DNA from 2 places in the Variovorax sp. 05L425 genome. Region 1 is predicted to be linked to the other one. Evidence: riboswitches for the same ligand, from Rfam matches in the RefSeq annotation. Region 1 holds a riboswitch; the other holds the start of a gene.
The links. Region 1 has a riboswitch for S-adenosylhomocysteine ahead of ahcY (adenosylhomocysteinase). Riboswitches for the same ligand answer to the same signal wherever they lie in the genome.
Positions count from the first base shown of each region.

Region 2: linked by a shared signal. The riboswitch ahead of metH (methionine synthase) and the one ahead of ahcY (adenosylhomocysteinase) in region 1 are both predicted to bind S-adenosylhomocysteine.

Region 1 is NZ_JBFTNY010000003.1:91,627-97,444, forward strand. Features, by position in the region: gene AC1DN9_RS04550 (peptide chain release factor 3) at 1-1,043, opposite strand, end outside; gene AC1DN9_RS04555 (hypothetical protein) at 1,140-1,766, opposite strand; S-adenosyl-L-homocysteine riboswitch at 1,869-1,938, shown strand; gene ahcY (adenosylhomocysteinase) at 2,002-3,435, shown strand; gene AC1DN9_RS04565 (TlyA family RNA methyltransferase) at 3,456-4,253, shown strand; gene metF (methylenetetrahydrofolate reductase [NAD(P)H]) at 4,231-5,064, shown strand; gene AC1DN9_RS04575 (septal ring lytic transglycosylase RlpA family protein) at 5,061-5,723, shown strand; gene AC1DN9_RS04580 (23S rRNA (adenine(2030)-N(6))-methyltransferase RlmJ) at 5,750-5,818, opposite strand, start outside.
Region 2 is NZ_JBFTNY010000025.1:68,412-74,229, forward strand. Features, by position in the region: gene AC1DN9_RS24280 (SH3 domain-containing protein) at 1-778, shown strand, start outside; gene AC1DN9_RS24285 (LysR family transcriptional regulator) at 783-1,661, opposite strand; gene AC1DN9_RS24290 (PACE efflux transporter) at 1,759-2,196, shown strand; S-adenosyl-L-homocysteine riboswitch at 2,205-2,300, shown strand; gene metH (methionine synthase) at 2,323-5,076, shown strand; gene AC1DN9_RS24300 (ArnT family glycosyltransferase) at 5,366-5,818, shown strand, end outside.

The DNA.
Region 1 (5,818 bases):
CTGGTCGGCCGCAGTTCCTTGGCGGTGCGCTGCACCTTGAGCTTCATGCCCGGCGTGTATCGGCCCGAAGCCATCCGCACGAAGGCGATGCGATCGCGGTGGTTGGCATCCATGTTGGCCTGCACCTTGAAGACGACACCGGCGAAATCCTTGTCATCCGGGTGGATCTCTTTCGTGACGGGCTGGCGGTTGACCATCGTCGTACTCACGCGCGGTTGCGGCGGCGGCGCGAGGTCGACCAGCGCATCGAGCACTTCCATCACCCCGAAGTTGTTGACGCCGGACCCGAAGAACACGGGCGTCTGCTTGCCGGCGAGGAAGGCCTCGCGATCCCAGGCGGGCGATGCGCCGGTCGCGAGTTCCATGCTCTCCATGGCCGTTTCGAATTCATGGCCGAAGCGCTTCTGGAGCGCCTCGCGATCGGTCAGGGGAATGGTCTCGAAGTCCTGTGGGAGTCGCTCGCTGCCCGACTCGAACACCGTCATTGCGTGGGTACGCAAGTTCACGATGCCACCGAAGGACTTGCCCTGGCCGACCGGCCAGGTCATCGGCACACAGGGCATGCCCAGCTCGCGCTCGATCTCGTCGAGCAGTTCGAGCGGCTCGCGCACTTCGCGGTCCATCTTGTTGACGAAGGTGATGATGGGTGTGTCGCGCTGGCGGCAGACCTCGATCAGGCGGCGCGTCTGTGCTTCGACACCGTTGGCCGCGTCGATCACCATCAGCGCCGAATCGACGGCGGTGAGAACGCGGTAGGTATCTTCGGAGAAGTCCTTGTGGCCCGGCGTGTCGAGCAGGTTGATGACGTGCTCGCGATAGGCCATCTGCATCACCGAGGATGCGACCGAGATGCCGCGCTGCTTCTCGATCTCCATCCAGTCCGACGTGGCATGTCGCGAAGCCTTGCGCGCCTTGACGGAGCCGGCAATCTGGATCGCGCCAGAGAACAGCAGCAGCTTTTCAGTCAGCGTGGTCTTGCCGGCGTCCGGGTGGGAAATGATCGCAAAAGTGCGGCGGCGGCGGGTTTCGGAGGCGAATGTCATGGGGTGAACGCGGTGCGCGCTCACGGGCGCGGGCGGCAGAAGGCAAAGCCCGCAATTTTACCGAGCGACCCGCCGATGCGCCGGCCGACACCGCATTTACATGGGCGGCGTGAATCCGTTGCGGCCCACGAGCAGGCTCGAGGCGGTCGGCTTGCCATCCTTCACTTGCACCGAGACGACGACCTTTGCGCCCTGGACCAACAGGGCCGACTGATCGTCCTGCGCGGGCTTGAAGGTGACGATCGGCGTGCCGGGCGGGACGATCACGGTCTTTTCGCCATCCGCGTACTTGAGCGTCAGCTTCAGGCCGCCCCGTCCCGAGGAGGGCGCCGCGCCCAGCGATGAAACAGTTGCGTTCGTCATCGTGCCGTTGGGCATGTAGTCCCAGGGATAGAAGCCTTCGCCGGTCCCGCGCATGGATTCGGGGAAGACGAGCACCTCGACGGCGCGCTGGGTGCCATCGGGCTGCGGCACCGAACCGGCACCGACGAAGCTGTTGGCCTTGATGGCGGCCGGCGTCAGGGGGAGCACCTCGAGGACGCGCAGGTTGGCGGGGCGCGCCATGGTGACGACTTCGCCGCCGCGGTCCTTGACGGTCAGGGAGTTCGCGTCGACGTGCACAAGGACGCCCCGCACGCGCGCGGCTTGCGCCCAGGCAGCCGCCGGCACAACGACCGAGGCGGCAATCACGAACGAAGTGACAAGAACTCGGGCTTTGAACATGTTGTAACGCCTCTGACGGCAGTGGTTCCAGGGAAGCGTTGAGTCTAGGACTGATCAAAAAGTGCTGCTGGCGACGCTTCGCCGCCAAGCGCTAAAATGCGCCGTTCCGAGGAGCGTTGCAGCGCCGCCAGGCGTGAGGCTCGGACCACCATCGCAACCACGCTCACCCGCTGTTCTCGCGGTGAGTCCTTTCCCCGAACGCAGTGGCATCTTTCAAACTTGCTTTGGAGCCAACATGAGCGCCGTTCTCAAGAACCCGTCTTCCACCGACCAGGCCATCACCGACATTTCCCTTGCCGCCTGGGGCCGCAAGGAAATCCGCATCGCCGAAACCGAAATGCCCGGCCTGATGGCCATCCGCGAAGAGTTCGCCAAGAGCCAGCCGCTCAAGGGCGCGCGCATCACCGGATCGCTGCACATGACGATCCAGACCGCCGTGCTGATCGAGACCCTGCAGGCGCTGGGCGCCAACGTGCGCTGGGCTTCGTGCAACATCTTCTCGACGCAGGACCACGCCGCCGCCGCCATCGCCGCTGCCAGCACGCCGGTGTTTGCGATCAAGGGCGAATCGCTGGAGGACTACTGGGACTACACCCATCGCATCTTCGACTTCGGCCCCAAGGGTTCGGCTGGCGAAGGCCCCAACATGATCCTGGACGACGGCGGCGACGCCACGCTGCTGATGCACCTGGGCCAGCGCGCCGAAAAGGACCAGAGCGTTCTCGCCAACCCGACCAGCGATGAAGAGCGCATCCTCTATGCGGCCATCAAGGCGAAGCTCGCGGTGGATCCGACCTGGTACACCCGCAAGTCGGCCGAGATCATTGGCGTGACCGAGGAAACCACCACCGGCGTCCACCGCCTGAACGAGATGAGCGCCAAGGGCACGCTGCTGTTCCGCGCCATCAACGTCAACGACTCGGTGACCAAGAGCAAGTTCGACAACCTCTACGGCTGCCGCGAATCGCTGGTGGACGGCATCAAGCGCGCGACCGACGTGATGATCGCGGGCAAGGTTGCCTGCGTGGCCGGCTACGGCGACGTGGGCAAGGGCTCGGCCCAGGCACTGCGCGCATTGAGCGCCCAGGTGTGGGTCACCGAGATCGACCCGATCAACGCACTGCAGGCCGCGATGGAAGGCTACAAGGTCGTCACCATGGAATATGCCGCCGACAAGGCCGACATCTTCGTGACCACCACCGGCAACCGCGACGTGATCCGCCACGAGCACATGCTCGCGATGAAGAACCAGGCGATCGTCTGCAACATCGGGCACTTCGACAACGAGATCGAAGTGGCATCGCTCGAGAAGTACGAGTGGGAAGAGATCAAGCCCCAGGTCGATCACATCACCTTCCCTGATGGCAAGAAGATCATCCTGCTGGCCAAGGGCCGTCTGGTGAACCTGGGCTGCGGCACCGGTCATCCGAGCTTCGTGATGTCGTCGTCCTTCGCGAACCAGACCATCGCGCAGATCGAACTCTTCACCAAGCCTGATGCCTATCAGGCCGGCAAGGTCTATGTGCTGCCCAAGCACCTCGACGAAAAGGTCGCCCGCCTGCACCTGAAGAAGGTCGGCGCCATGTTGACCGAGCTGACGGACGCACAGGCTGCGTACATCGGTGTCGACAAGAACGGCCCCTACAAGCCGGACACCTACCGCTATTGAGCGGACACGGACGTAGCGCTTTGCGCGCGGATCAGTTGCTCGTCGAACGCGGCCTTGCTGCGTCGCGCTCGCAAGCCGTTCGCCTCATCGCGGGCGGATTGCGCTGGCGCGACGGCACGACCTGGCGCGTGGTCGCCAAGAACCGTGACGAGATACCCGAGTCGGCGGAGCTGGAACTGCTCGATCCTGCCGAGGCGCGCTACGTCTCGCGCGGCGGACTCAAGCTCGAAGGTGCGCTCGGCGAGACGGCGATCGACCCGCGCAGCAAGCGCTGTCTCGATGTCGGTCAGTCGACCGGCGGATTTACCGACTGCCTGCTGCAGCAAGGTGCGGAGCACGTCATCGGCGTGGACGTGGGGCATGGGCAACTGCATCCGCGCATGCAGGCCGACGCGCGCGTGACTGCCGTCGAAGGCGTCAATGCCCGCGCACTGCGCGCCGACGACTGGAGCTCGCTGTCACCCGCGGATTCGGATTTCGATCTGATCGTGGGCGATCTGTCCTTCATCTCGCTCACGCTCGTGCTGCCGGCTTTGACACCGCTGCTCAAGGCCGATGGCGATCTGCTGATGCTGGTGAAGCCGCAGTTCGAGCTGCAACCGGGCCAGGTCGGCAAGGGCGGTATCGTGCGCGATCCCGCGTTGTACGCCGTCGTCGAGCAGCGACTGCGCGATGCCTGTACCGCGCTCGGCCTGCGCGTCGTGCGATGGCTGGACAGCCCGATCGCGGGTGGCGATGGCAATCGCGAGTTTTTCATTCATGCCGTTCATGCGAATGGCGAACAAGGAGCCGGCCGTGCGCCTTCCGCTCAGTTTTGAATTCTTTCCACCGAAGACACCCGAAGGGGCGGTCAAGCTGAGGGCCGTGCGGCAGCAGCTCTATGCGCGGGAGCCGCAGTTCTGCTCGGTTACCTACGGTGCTGGCGGCTCGACGCATGACGGCACCTTCGGCGCGGTTCGCGAAATCCTCGGCGAAGGCGTTGACGCCGCTTGCCATTTTTCGTGCATCGGCGCGACGAAGTCGACCATCCGCACGCAACTGGCGGAACTGAAGGCGATGGGCGTCAAGCGCCTCGTCGCATTGAGAGGCGACCTGCCCAGTGGCTACGGCATCGGCGGCGAATTTCTCTACGCCAGCGATCTCGTCGCCTTCATTCGCGCCGAGACTGGTCGCGATTTCCATATTGAGGTGGCGTGCTACCCCGAAGTGCATCCGCAGGCTCGTTCGCCGCAGGCGGACCTGCAGGCTTTCGCGGCCAAGGTGCATGCCGGGGCAGATTCGGCCATCACGCAGTATTTCTTCAGCCCCGAGGCGTATTGGCGTTTCGTCGACGATGCGCGTGCCATGGGCCTCGATACGCCGATCGTGCCGGGCATCATGCCGATCACCAGTTCGACGCAGCTGATGCGCTTCTCCGACGCCTGCGGCGCCGAGATCCCGCGCTGGATTCGCCTTCGGCTGCAGAGCTTCGGCGACGACACCGCATCGATCAAGTCCTTTGGGCTCGACGTGGTCGCCGCCCTGTGCGAGCGCTTGTGCGCAGGCGGCGCGCCAGCGCTGCATTTCTACACGATGAACCAATCGGTCGCGACGCTGGGCGTACTGCAGCGTCTCGGTTGGAGCGAATGAGGTCGGGCGTCCGGCTCGGAAGATTCGCGGCGGCGGCGATCGCGGCGGTCTTGCTTGCAGCCTGCTCGACGCAGGGATCATCGCCGGACGGTACCGCCGAGGGAACGGGGTTCAGGCTTCGTCCTCTGGCGAAGCAGCCCGCGCTGCCGCCCGGTGCGCCGCCGCGTTCCCAGGTGCCCTCGGTGCGCTACGACCTCGCCGTGTCGGGCGCGGGCGAACTGCCACCGGACGACGGCATTCCGGGTGACCGCGAGATCTTCGAGCGCGGTGGCGCATCGTGGTACGGCATCCAGTTCCATCAACGCAAGACGGCCAGCGGCGAGCGCTTCGACATGACGGCGCTGACGGCCGCTCACAAGACCTTGCCGTTCAACACCCGCGTCTGCGTGCGCAGCCTTGTGAATGGCCGCGAGGTGCTGGTTCGCATCAACGACCGCGGCCCTTACGCCGCCGGGCGCATCATCGACCTGAGCCGCGCCGCTGCCGAGTCGATCGGATTGCTGGCATTGGGAATCAAGCAGGTCGCGCTGTCGATCGTGGACAAGGACACGGACAGTTGCGCCGGCGAGGCGGTCGGCCCGGCAGATCCGCCGTCGGATGCGGCGCAGAAACCCGCACCGAGGCCGACGCTCAAGATTGCCCCCCGCAAACATCGCTAAGGGGTGGCAGCACGACGTGGGTAGGATCAACCGCCGCCGCTATCGAGCGAAGATGCCGCGTGGCGGTCCTGCGCCAAGCGCTCTGCCATCTGGGG
Region 2 (5,818 bases), on a different contig from region 1:
GATCGGCATCGGCACCATCGCCCTGGCGCTTCCGCTGGCTGCGGCCGCGCAGGACGCCTTCACGCGGGGCGCTGTCAATCTCCGCGCCGGACCCTCGAGCACCTATCCAATGGTGGCGACCTTGGCACCAGGCCAGCCGGTCCAGGTGATGGGCTGCACCAGCGGCTACGGATGGTGCGACGTCGTGCTGCCGGACGGGCTTCGCGGATGGGCCTACGCGGGCAGCCTCGACTATGCCTACCAGGAACAACGCGTGCCGCTGGCCACGTATGGCGCGGTTATCGGCGTGCCCATCGTGACCTTCGCCATCGGAAGCTACTGGGGCGACTACTACCGCGACCGCCCCTGGTACGGGCAGCCGCGCTGGTGGGGTGGCCGACCACCGCCGCCGCCGGTTCCGGGCTGGCGCCCGCTACCGCCGCCGGTCCCGGCCTGGCGCCCCAATCCCTGGCCGGGCTACGGTCCGCACCATGGATATCGCCCGCCCCCGGCGGGGATCCGTCCGCCTGTGTCCGCAATCCGGCCGCTGCCGCCGGCAGGCATCCGCCCGCCACATGATCCGGGCCACAGGCCGCCCGGACCGCCCCCTGGCGTTCGCCCACCGCCTCCTGGAGGCGGCTTCCAACAGTCCGGCGGCCGGCCACCGGGGCAGCCGCGCGGCGACGGGCAGGGCAATCACGGCCAGGGCCATGGCGGCGGCGACCAAGGACGAAATCACGGCCACGGCGGCAACCAGGGCGGCCAAGGCCACGACCGCGGCCGCGGCGACCACCAATAGGCGACTAACGCTTCATCAACGCGACAAAGCGCTGCGCGCCAAGCCCCAGCGGTCGCTCCCGCGACCAGACGACGTCCACCCACAGGTCCAGTCCGTTCGACAGATTCTCGAAAGGGATCTCGACCACCGCACCCGCTGCCACATGCGGTCGAGCGAAATTGCGCGGCAGCCAGCCCCACCCGAGGCCGGCCGTGATCAGGCTCAGCGCCGCGAGCGCGTTGTCGGTGCGCCAGACGTGTCGCGCGAACACGAAGCGCGGATCGCTGCTCGCGAGATCGCGCCCGGCGACCACGATCTGCCGCGTCGTCGTCAGGTGCTCCGCGCCCAACCGGCCACCGGCGGCGGTCAGCACGGGATGGTCGGGCGCCATGACGGCCACCATGGTGTCGCTCGCCACTTCCTGAAAGCCCTCCCGGCCGTCGAGGCTCGGGCGCTCGAAGACCAACGCCAGTTGGGCCCGACCGCTGTGCAGCAGGCTCAGCGCGTCAGCCTGGGGCGCGGCCAGCACCTCGACCTCCAGCAGCGGAAATTCATTCGCCAGTGCGGCCAACGGTCCGCTCCAGGGCGCCGCAAGCAACTCAGGCGCGATCGCGAGCGTCAGTCGGCTCTCCAGCCCCTGCGTCAGCGCCAGCGCTTGCACCTGGAGCTGCCTGAGCTGGGCAGCGAGCAATCGCGCCTGCGGTTCCAGCGAGCGCGCAGCCGCTGTCGGCTGGGGTTCACGGCCGCTGCGGTCGAAGAGCTGGAGATCGAGTTCGGCTTCGAGGTTCGCGATCGTCATGCTGACGGCGGACGGAACCCTTCCCAGCGTCCGGGCGGCGGCCGAAAAGGAGCCGTGGTCGAGGACGGCGAGGAACACCTCCACGTTGTCGCTGGAAAAGCTCATGCGCCCAATCTATCAATAAATATGAAAGAAGATGACTTTATATATCAGCCGGTGACACATAAAGTCCATCCATCACCAACCAAACGGGATTGATTTCATGCAAGGGCTCAAGCGTCGCGTCGTCTACATCTCGCTCTACGAAGGCATCGCCATCGTGGCGGCAAGCGCCGGGTTGGCGCTGATGTCGGGTCAGGGGCTGGGGCACTCCGGGGTTCTGGCCGTGATTGCCTCGGTCATCGCCGTGCTGTGGAACTTGAGCTTCAACGCCTTGTTCGAGCGCTGGGAATCCCGCCAGGCCGTGCGCGGCCGCAGCCTGAAGCGCCGGATCGCCCACGCGATCGGGTTCGAGGGCGGGCTGGTCGCCTTCCTCGTGCCGATCTTCGCCTGGTGGCTGGACGTCAGCCTGTGGGATGCGCTGGTGATGGACCTCGGACTGGTCGTGTTCTTCCTGGTCTACACCTTCGTCTTCAACTGGGCCTTCGACGCGCTCTTCGGCCTGCCCGCATCGGCCGCCACTGTCGCGCAGCCGGCGTAAAATCCGCGGCTCCCAAGGAGCGTTGCAGCGCCGCCGTCTGGCTTCGAGACGGCCGCGTCAGGCTTGGGCTTCCATCCCATGGATTGCAACGACGCTCGCCTGATTCCATTGCCCGCAGGTGAGCCCATGTCTTCCGATTCCTCTCCAGTCCTCGTCCCCCCGATGAAGCTGTCCGGCCTCGAGCCGGTGCAGATCGGCGAGGGCGCCTTGTTCGTCAATATCGGCGAGCGCACCAACGTCACCGGCTCGAAGGCCTTCGCGCGGATGATCCTGAATGGGCAGTTCGAGGACGCCCTGGCCGTCGCGCGCCAGCAGGTCGAGAACGGCGCGCAGGTCATCGACATCAACATGGACGAGGCCATGCTCGACAGCAAGGCCGCGATGGTGCGCTTCCTGAACCTGATCGCCAGCGAGCCCGACATCGCGCGCGTGCCCATCATGGTCGACAGTTCCAAGTGGGAAGTCATCGAGGCCGGCCTGCGCTGCATCCAGGGCAAAGGCATCGTGAACTCGATCAGCATGAAAGAAGGCGAGGACCAGTTCCGCCACCATGCGCGGCTGCTGCGTCGCTACGGCGCGGCGGCGGTCGTCATGGCCTTCGACGAAAAGGGCCAGGCCGATACCTACGAACGCAAGATCGAGATTTGCGAACGCGCCTACCGCATCCTGGTCGATGAGATCGATTTCCCGCCCGAGGACATCATCTTCGACCCGAACATCTTCGCGATCGCCACGGGCATCGAGGAGCACAACAACTACGCCGTCGATTTCATCAACGCCACGCGCTGGATCAAGGAGAACCTGGCGGGTGCGAAGGTGTCGGGCGGCGTCTCGAACGTGAGCTTCAGCTTCCGCGGCAACGACCCGGTGCGCGAAGCGATCCACACCGTGTTCCTGTACCACGCGATCAAGGCCGGCATGGACATGGGCATCGTCAACGCCGGCATGGTCGGCGTCTACGACGACCTGGAGCCCGAACTGCGCGAGCGCGTCGAGGACGTCGTGTTGAACCGCCGGCCCGATGCCGGGGAGCGCCTCGTTGAAGTCGCCGAGACCGCGAAGAGCGGTGCCAAGGACGAGAGCAAGAAGCTCGAATGGCGCGGCACGCCGGAGCACCCGGTGCATGTCAACCAGCGGCTGTCGCACGCGATGGTGCACGGCATCACCGACTTCATCGTCGAGGACACCGAGGAGGCCTACCAGCAGATCCTCGCCAAGGGCGGCCGGCCGCTGCACGTGATCGAAGGCCCGCTGATGGACGGCATGAACATCGTGGGCGACCTGTTCGGCCAGGGCAAGATGTTCCTGCCGCAGGTGGTGAAGTCGGCCCGCGTGATGAAGTCGGCGGTGGCGCACCTCATTCCCTACATCGAGGAAGAAAAGCGTCAGGACGAGGCCGCGGGCCGCGACGTGCGGACCAAGGGCAAGATCGTCATCGCCACCGTCAAGGGCGACGTGCACGACATCGGCAAGAACATCGTCACCGTCGTGCTCCAGTGCAACAACTTCGAAGTGGTGAACATGGGCGTGATGGTCCCGTGCCACGAGATCCTGGCTCGCGCGAAGGTCGAGGGCGCGGACATCGTCGGGCTGTCGGGCCTCATCACGCCGAGCCTGGAAGAGATGCAGTACGTCGCCGGCGAGATGCAGAAGGACGAGCATTTCCGCATCCGGAAGATTCCTTTGCTGATCGGCGGCGCGACCACCAGCCGCGTGCACACGGCGGTCAAGATCGCGCCGCACTACGAAGGCCCGGTCGTCTACGTGCCCGATGCCTCGCGCAGTGTGAGCGTGGCGCAGTCGCTGCTGTCCGAGCAGGCGGCGAACTACATCGACGAGATCAACGCCGATTACGACAAGGTGCGGCAACTGCACGCCAACAAGAAGCAGGTGCCGCTCTGGCCGCTCGCGAAGGCGCGCGCCAACAAGACGCCGATCGACTGGTCCGGCTATGTGCCGCCGGTGCCGAAGTTCATCGGCCGCCGCGTGTTCCGGAACTTCGATCTCACCGAACTTGCCAAGTACATCGACTGGGGCCCCTTCTTCCAGACCTGGGATCTGGCGGGGCCTTTCCCGGCGATCCTGAAAGACGAGATCGTCGGCACCGAGGCCGTGCGCGTGTACGCCGACGGCCAGCGCATGCTCAAGCGCCTGATCGAAGGCCGCTGGCTCACGGCGAGCGGCGTGATTGGCTTCTGGCCGGCCAACACGGTGAACGACGACGACATCGTGCTCTACACGGACGAGTCTCGCAGCGAGGCAGCGCTCACCTGGTGGGGCATGCGCCAGCAGACCGAGAAGCACGTGATCGACGGGGTGACTCGGCCCAGCCGCTGCCTCGCCGATTTCGTCGCGCCGCGCGAGAGCGGCCTCGCGGATTACGTGGGCATGTTCGCGGTCACGTCGGGCCTCGGCGTCGAGAAGAAGGAGAAGTACTTCACCGACGACCTCGACGACTACTCGGCCATCATGCTCAAGGCGCTGGCCGACCGGCTCGCAGAAGCCTTCGCCGAGGCGCTGCATCACCGAGTGCGCACCGACCTCTGGGGCTACGCGCCCGAAGAGGCCTTGACCAACGAAGCCATGATCGCCGAAAAGTACCGCGGCATCCGCCCCGCGCCGGGCTATCCGGCCTGCCCCGACCACAGCGTCAAGCGGCCGATGTTCGATCTGTTGAACTGCGCGGACATTGGCATGACCCTGACGGAAAGCCTCGCCATGATGCCCGCCGCCAGCGTGAGCGGCTTCTATCTGAGCCATCCCGATTCGACGTATTTCAACGTCGGGAAGATCGGGCACGACCAGTTGCAGGATCAGGCCGCGCGTCGCGACGAAAGCGAAGCGGATCTCGAGCGGCTGTTGGCGCCAAATCTAGGATGACCCCCAAGCTCGCGCACTTCGTGTCGCTCTCCACCCCCTTCCAGGGGGCAACACCGGCGGCCCGGGAGGATGTTGCTCGCCCCCAGGCTTGCTCACTCCGTGTAGCCGCCAACCCCCTACCGGGGGCAACACCAGCGGCCCGGCGAAGCCGGTTCCACGGTGTTTCACGAACGGGCCTGGCTGCGCCGGCCGACGGTTTGGGGCATTTGGGGGGTGCGCGCAACGCACCCGTTCGGGGGCTGCCGAAGCGACACGAAGTGCGCGCAGCCTGGGGGGGAGACTCTTGATCATGTTTGCCGCCGCGCACTATGCGGCATTGGCGGTCTTTGCCGCCGCCTGCTGGGGTTTCGGACGAGCACTGCTGGTGCGGCTCGGCGCGCCGGCGCGCCGGGATGTCTGGCTCGAGACGGCCATGGCCATCACGGCGGGCATCGGGATCTTCGTTTGCATCTTCCAGGCGTTCGCCATCGCGCGCCAGTTCACGGCCGGCGTCGTCGTGGCTTCGGTCGCGGTCGGCCTCGTCGCGGTGATCCTGCAGGTGGCCGCCTGGCTGCGGCAGGTGCGAGGGCGCGAAGTGTCGGCGCAGCTGTCCTGGCTCGAGAAGCTGGGTCTGGTCGTCATCGCACTGGTCGCGGTGCCGACGCTGATGGCACCGCTCGCGCCGCCGGCCGTCTTCGACGAGCTGATGTACCACATGCCCTATGCCCGCGAAGTCGCGGAGAGCGGGGCGCTGGGCATCTAC